Regions from separate parts of the Paenibacillus sp. USHLN196 genome, predicted to be linked through region 1. Evidence: predicted binding sites of a transcription regulator. Region 1 holds the regulator's gene; the other holds the start of a gene.
The links. Region 1 encodes NrdR, which represses ribonucleotide reductase genes. Its sites were predicted from a motif close to AACACNATATATNGTGTT; they were not measured.
Positions count from the first base shown of each region.

Region 2: a site for NrdR is predicted at 2,006-2,023, ahead of WFI24_RS17120 (anaerobic ribonucleoside triphosphate reductase). Genes of this name have one in related genera too.

Region 1 is NZ_JBBCYH010000004.1:373,029-376,452, forward strand. It holds gene coaE (dephospho-CoA kinase) at 1-471, shown strand, start outside; gene WFI24_RS11595 (lytic transglycosylase domain-containing protein) at 468-1,031, shown strand; gene WFI24_RS11600 (alpha/beta-type small acid-soluble spore protein) at 1,112-1,333, opposite strand; gene nrdR (transcriptional regulator NrdR) at 1,450-1,917, shown strand; tRNA gene WFI24_RS11610 (tRNA-Ala) at 2,104-2,176, shown strand; gene WFI24_RS11615 (lysophospholipase) at 2,428-3,240, shown strand; gene WFI24_RS11620 (MarR family winged helix-turn-helix transcriptional regulator) at 3,287-3,424, shown strand, end outside.
Region 2 is NZ_JBBCYH010000006.1:321,769-325,192, forward strand. It holds gene WFI24_RS17115 (ATP-binding response regulator) at 1-1,589, opposite strand, end outside; gene WFI24_RS17120 (anaerobic ribonucleoside triphosphate reductase) at 2,070-3,424, shown strand, end outside.

The DNA of each region.
Region 1 (3,424 bases):
CCCGTGTTGGCCGCCGCTGTTAAGCGGTTCGGACAAGCCATACTGAACGAAGATGGAACACTGGATCGGAAAAAGCTTGGAAGTATTGTTTTTCAACAACCAGAGGAACGAAAGGCATTGGAGGCCATCACACACCCGGCAATTCGTAGAGAGATGCGTGAACGGGCTGCCGCATACGCATTGGAACATCCGGATAAACTTGTGGTATCGGATATTCCTTTGCTGTACGAATCGGGTCTGGAAGATGGTTTCGAGGAAGTTATGGTTGTATATGTTCCAAGATTAGTCCAACGAGATCGCTTGATGAGTCGGGATGGAATGACTGCAGAACAGGCTGAGGCTCGAATGGATGTACAGATGGATATTGAGCGCAAAAAGCAGCTTGCAGACATTGTCATTGATAACAGCGGCTTATGGCCTGCGACGGAGCAGCAAATTGACTCATATCTAAAGCGTAAGGGTTTGTTATGAAAATATTGCGCAAGAAACGTGTACTGTTGTTGATGTTTGTGTCCTTTGTATTGGTATTATTCCTGAATACAAACTGGATGGCATGGTTCTATCCGATTCATTATAAGGAAGAGATTCGTGCCCAATCCCAGAGCTATGAGGTTGATCCGTTTCTGATTGCTTCCATAATCAAGGTGGAGACCAATTTCAAGACAAGCAAGGAATCCAAACGAGGAGCCATTGGACTCATGCAGCTGATGCCGGACACGGCCAACTGGATACTGGAACAAGCCAAAATTCCCGACACTTCGCTGGAGGAATTGAAGCACGAGCCTGAACGAAATATTCAGTTAGGCACATGGTATCTGCGGAATCTGTCTGATCAATTCGATGGTAATGAAGCGGTGATGATCGCTGCCTATAACGCGGGTCCGGGCAAAGTGAACAGTTGGCTTAGAGATGGTGTATGGGATGGCTCATTCGATACGGTGAAGGATATTCCGTTTGGTGAGACGCGTCACTATGTACAAAGAGTCATTTACTATTATAATCAGTATGTAAAGATCTATAATACGTTCTGAGTATATAAGGAAGCACAGAGCAGGCCGGTTGTTCACCGGCCGCTCCATGCTCCTCTGTGTAGCGTATTACAATGCAGATATTATTGGTATTGACCTGCCAATTGCTGTTCTGCAATTGTTACCAGACGCTTCGTGATGTATCCACCGATCGAACCGTTCTCGTAAGAAGTCATGTTACCTTGGTATCCGTCTTGTGGGATGCTGATTCCGAGTTCTTGAGCAACTTCGTATTTCAGTTGTTCGAGGGCTGCGGAAGCTCTAGTTACCACCAGGTTGTTGGAGTTACCGTTGCTTTGTGCCATTGCTGTTCACCTCCTCGCGGGTTGGTAAAAGTATTATGTGTCGGCAATGCATTTTTCATTACAAGATCAGTACAGGCAATATGTGGTAAAAAGTAAAACATGGGAAGTGATCTGATTTGAAATGTCCTTATTGCGCTTTTCTGGGCACCAAAGTCCTTGATTCACGGCCGGCCAATGAATCAAAATCGATTCGTCGCCGTCGTGAATGTGAGCAATGCGCCAGAAGATTTACAACGTTTGAGATGATTGAGGAAACACCATTGATCGTCATTAAGAAAGATGGCAGCCGGGAAGAGTTCAGCCGGGACAAGATTCTCCGCGGGCTTATTCGTGCCTGTGAGAAACGTCCGGTCTCTGTTGAGACGCTGGAGATGATGGTATCTGAAGTAGAGAAGTCTCTGCGTAATACAGCCGATGCTGAGGTCGAGAGTCGCCAGATTGGTGAGTTATTGATGGAGCAGCTGTTTCCAGTTGATGAAGTGGCGTATGTGCGCTTCGCTTCCGTGTATCGTCAGTTCAAAGACATCAATATGTTCATGAAAGAACTGAAATCCCTTTTGTCCAAAGACAATCTGGAGGATTAGTGAAGTGGGTAAAGGGAGAAGAGCAGTCTGGGGTTCCAGTCCGTATGTGCCAGTGAAATCGGTTGTTCTTCTCCAATCACTTTGCGTCATGAAAAAGTGATTGACAGCGAAAGCTGGATTTTATATGATATAGAAGTCGCCTGTGGAACATAGCAGAGCTGGACAAGCTTATCAATTTCATATCCTGGGGCCTTAGCTCAGCTGGGAGAGCGCATCGCTGGCAGCGATGAGGTCAGGGGTTCGATCCCCCTAGGCTCCATAGTCAAGAACGCCATCACAATATTGTGATGGCGTTCTTTGTTATATGTTTCTGAGAAAATGAACCTATGATTGATTTTGTGTAAGCGCTTCAATTTATTGTAGACAAAAGGAACGTACAGATGATATTGTTTTCATAAGAAACTATATTGTTTTTAATAAATATTATTTTATTGTAGTAAAGTACATTATATGTGCCTAAGACAAAGGATTTTATCTGAATGTTCTTGAGCATCACGAAGGAGTGGGATAATGATGAGCAAAATCGAGACAACAATTGAAACCTTTGACAGTACTCGGCTATATTCGAGTAAGAATTTAGTTAGTGATGCGAAGGCAGCCGTGGTCATTGTTCATGGTCTATGTGAGCATGCAGGGCGCTACGATTATGTGACCGAACAACTAAATAAACGTGGTTTTAATGTGTATCGCTTCGACCATCGCGGTCATGCCAGATCCGAAGGGCAGCGTACGTTCTACAGTGATTTCCACCAGATTATAGAGGATGTCAACGTTGTGGTGGAAAACGCATTGCAAGAGAGCAGCAATCTTCCGCTGTTTGTTATCGGGCATAGTATGGGCGGTTTTGCAACCTCATCCTTTGGAACGAAATATCCTGGTAAGGTTAAAGGCATCGTACTATCCGGAGCGCTCACTCGTTACAATACAAAAGTGGCCGGAGAACTGCCGATGGATCTTCCTGCAGGCACGTATTTCCCGAATGAGCTGGGCAGCGGCGTATGCAGCGATCCCGCAGTTGTATCCGCTTACGCGAATGATCCGCTGGTTGAAAAGCAGATCTCTGTAGATTTATTTAACAGCTTGGGAAATGGCATAGCATGGCTCAAGGAGAACGCCAAGCAGTTTGTAGATCCCGTACTTGTTCTGCATGGGGCCAATGACGGGTTGGTCAGTGAACAGGATTCTCGTGACTTTTACGGGGATATCGCTTCAACTGATAAAACACTCAAAATTTATGCTCATCTGATGCATGAGATATTTAATGAACCGACTCGTGATGATGTTATTGAAGAAGCAATCACATGGATTGAAAAACGGATCTGATTTCAGTAGAGTAAGAGAGAGAATCTGAATATGAAAGGGATTACTCATGAAATTAGATTGGATGGGCGACCATCGGGAACTGATTGAGAAAATTATCAAATACGGCAATGCGTACTCGAACACCTATAAGCTGCAGCGAAGTTATGGTACGGACATGATGTTCTCCGCTTCACAGATTCAGACG
Region 2 (3,424 bases), on a different contig from region 1:
GGCTTCGTCAGAACAGCATCAAAGGCTTCCGCTTCATGCAGGTCAATATGCATGCCATAGGGAACCAGAATAATGACGGGCAGATTCTCCGTGCGCTGCTTCAGCTCATGTACAAAATCCACTGCGCCGCCTTCCAGAAGTCCCATATCCACAACGGCCACATCCGGCTTGAAGCCTTCCTTGATCCACTCACGTGCTACACTCGAGCCTGAAGTCATACGCACATCCATTTCCCATCTGCGCATCAGGGAAGAGACACCTTGCAGAATGTCAGGGTCCTTGGCAAGCAACACCTTTTTCCCTTTTAACCTCTGCTGAATACTTGCGAGTTGAGGTAACTCCCAGTATCTGCGTAACGGAAGGGCAATGTGGAATTCCGTCTCATTCTCCTTCACATTACTCACCTTAATACGGCCATGCATGAGAATCGCGAGATTCTGGCTTACAGCCAGACCCAGATTGCTTCCGATTAGTTTTTGGATATTCAAATTCTCATCTTGGCTATTGAAGGTTTGCATCTTCTTATCTGATAACGTCTGACCTGTGTACTTCACCTTGATCAGGAGTGTACCCGTCTCTTCGGCGTCTTCTTCGTTCACCACTGCCGTGATCAGGACGGAGCCTTCACGCGTTGAATCGAGAGCATATTGAATGACATGTGCAAGCAGCTGTCCGATCTTGATCTCATCACCAACGAATACTTGCGACACATTCAGCTCAAGATTCAATCCCAGCTCAATGTTCTTGCCAGCCGCTATCCCGGCATAGAGATAGACGGTATTCTCAATGGTACCTACCAGATCGAATGGATCATCATGTATAACCGTTTTACCTGCCTCATTGATGTTGAAATTCATCATATTGTTCAGCAAGGAAAGCAGAATATTGCCGCTTGTCTCGATCATATTCACATACTCTGACTGCTCCTCAGGCATATCCGGTGTACGCATCAGATCTGTCAGTCCCAGAATACCGTTCAACGGATTGCGAATCTCATGACTCATCAGCTTTAGCATCTGTGATTTGGTCATGGCCTCCGATTCAGCTCGTTCTTTCTCTGCCTGGAGCTGCTCTTGCATTTGTTCCGAATCAATCAATTTACGCTCCTGAACATGCAATGTGCTCTCCAGATCCACAACATAGCCCAGGAATACAGCCATCGCCTTCAGTGTCTTCATGTCGGTCTCACTGATTACATAATCAGGATTATCCATCAGACAGATGGTACCGAATGTTTCGCCAGATCTTCGCATGATGGGCACACCCACGAAGAAACGATTGCCAAGTCCGCTCGTGACGTCCATGGATCGTGTCATCGGATGTTCACATGTATTCTGGATTGTAAGGTTTTCATGTTTATCTTTTAATACCAAGCTGCAGTATGAATCTTCAAATGGAAGTTCACTACCTTTAACAATCAACTCTTCCGTACGATTGAATGCCTCCAAAATGAAATTCGTCACCCCGTCATTCGTGGCAACGAAAATGGTATTGACCTTTAATATACCGCTTAATACATCTACGATATGGGCCGCCGCTTCCTTTATATCTTCATAGAAGCCTTTCGTAATGCCTTCTGCCGTCCCCATGATTCACCCCTCTAGTCTTAGCTGCACTTTCAAATCTGTATATCAGAATGATTAATCACGTACAGGGGCCATTAAAAATCCGAATAGCTGTCACAATCTATACTTATATGATTAACACCGTAGCTGTATAAGAGAATCATACTTCCTGCTTATTGCCCATTTGCGGTAAAAAACAGGTCTTAAACGGATGGTTGAACAAACGAAAAGTTATGGAAGAACGCCTTTTCAGATTGATTAGAGTCCATCTTGTCCGACTTCGGAAATTATACTTGCAGGATAACTAGAAATTATACGCTTCCGCTCAGACTTTGGGAACCTATATCCACAGCAATTAAAGGAAAGTGCAATTTGTCCTGTAAGCTATGTGATCATTATCACACCCAAACAACCACATATAGTTTATAAATGGATAAGACGAATCTACATATAGTGTTATATGGAAATTGAATGATATCGAAATCATTTTAGGAGGAACCTTACATGAACATGCTTGAGTATGCCACTCCACCGGCATCCGATCTATTATCCGACCTGGGAAGACGAATTATTGGCGCAGAAGACGCCGATACGCTGAGGGAAAATGCCAATCTGAACGGAGACTCCTTCAGCGGCAAGATGAGCAGGCTCGGTTCGGAGACCGCCAAGTGGCATGCTCTGCGTCATGTGCTGCCTGAAGAGCTTGCTCAAGCTGTGGAGAACGGGGATCTGTACGTGCACGATCTGGACCAGTATGCACTCGGAACGACCAACTGCATCTTTATCCCGTTTGACCGTCTTCTGACTGCAGGTTTCAATACAGGTAACGGATCGGTTCGCACACCTCAGACGATCATGTCTGCCATGGCCTTGGTTGCGATCATCTTCCAGTCCCAACAGAACAGTCAATATGGCGGTGTGTCAGCCAACAAGATTGACTGGGATCTGGCTCCCTATGTACAGCGATCGTTCCGCAAACATTACCGCAAAGGACAACGTCTCTTCGGTGAAAATGTCCTGATCGGGGATGAACAGCTTCATCTGGATAGCATCGAAGCGAAGAATCAGTGCCCGCAGGCGTATGCCTTCGCCTATGAAGAGACTGAACTGGAGACAGGACAAGCTGCTGAATCGCTGATTCATAACCTGAATACGATGAGCAGTCGTGCAGGTGGTCAGATCCCGTTCACTTCACTGAATTATGGATTATGTACATCAGCGGAAGGTCGGTTGGTATCACGCTCGTTGCTGGAAGCAACGATCCGAGGTCTGGGTAACGGAGAGACTCCCGTGTTCCCTCAACATATTTTCCAGTGCAAACAGGGGATCAATCAGGCTGAAGGCGAGCCGAACTATGACTTGTTCCGTCTCGCAGTCACCTGTTCATCCCGGCGGATGTATCCCAACTTTGTCAATGTGGATGCCTCCTTCAATCTGCCCTTCTATCATCCAGAAGATCCGGATACGATCATCGCCACGATGGGATGCCGTACACGTACACTGGCTGACCGGTTTGGACGCAATCGTCAGAGTGGCAAGGGGAACCTGTCCTTCAACACCATTAACCTGGTTAAGCTCGGCATCCGGTTTGGTATCTGTCAAGGCAGCAGAGCCGTTGCAGATCGGGCAGGATTCTACACCGCACTGGAATCCGTGATGCATAATGCTGCTAACGGTCTGTTACATCGCTACCGTATCCAGACCGCGCAACCTGCCAAGGCATCCGATTTCATGATGCGGGAGGGTGTCTGGGAAGGTGGAGAGCAGCTCGCTCCCAATGAACCCGTTGCGGATCTGCTGAAACACGGCACGTTATCCCTTGGCTTTATCGGTCTCGCTGAATGTATGACAGCTCTCTA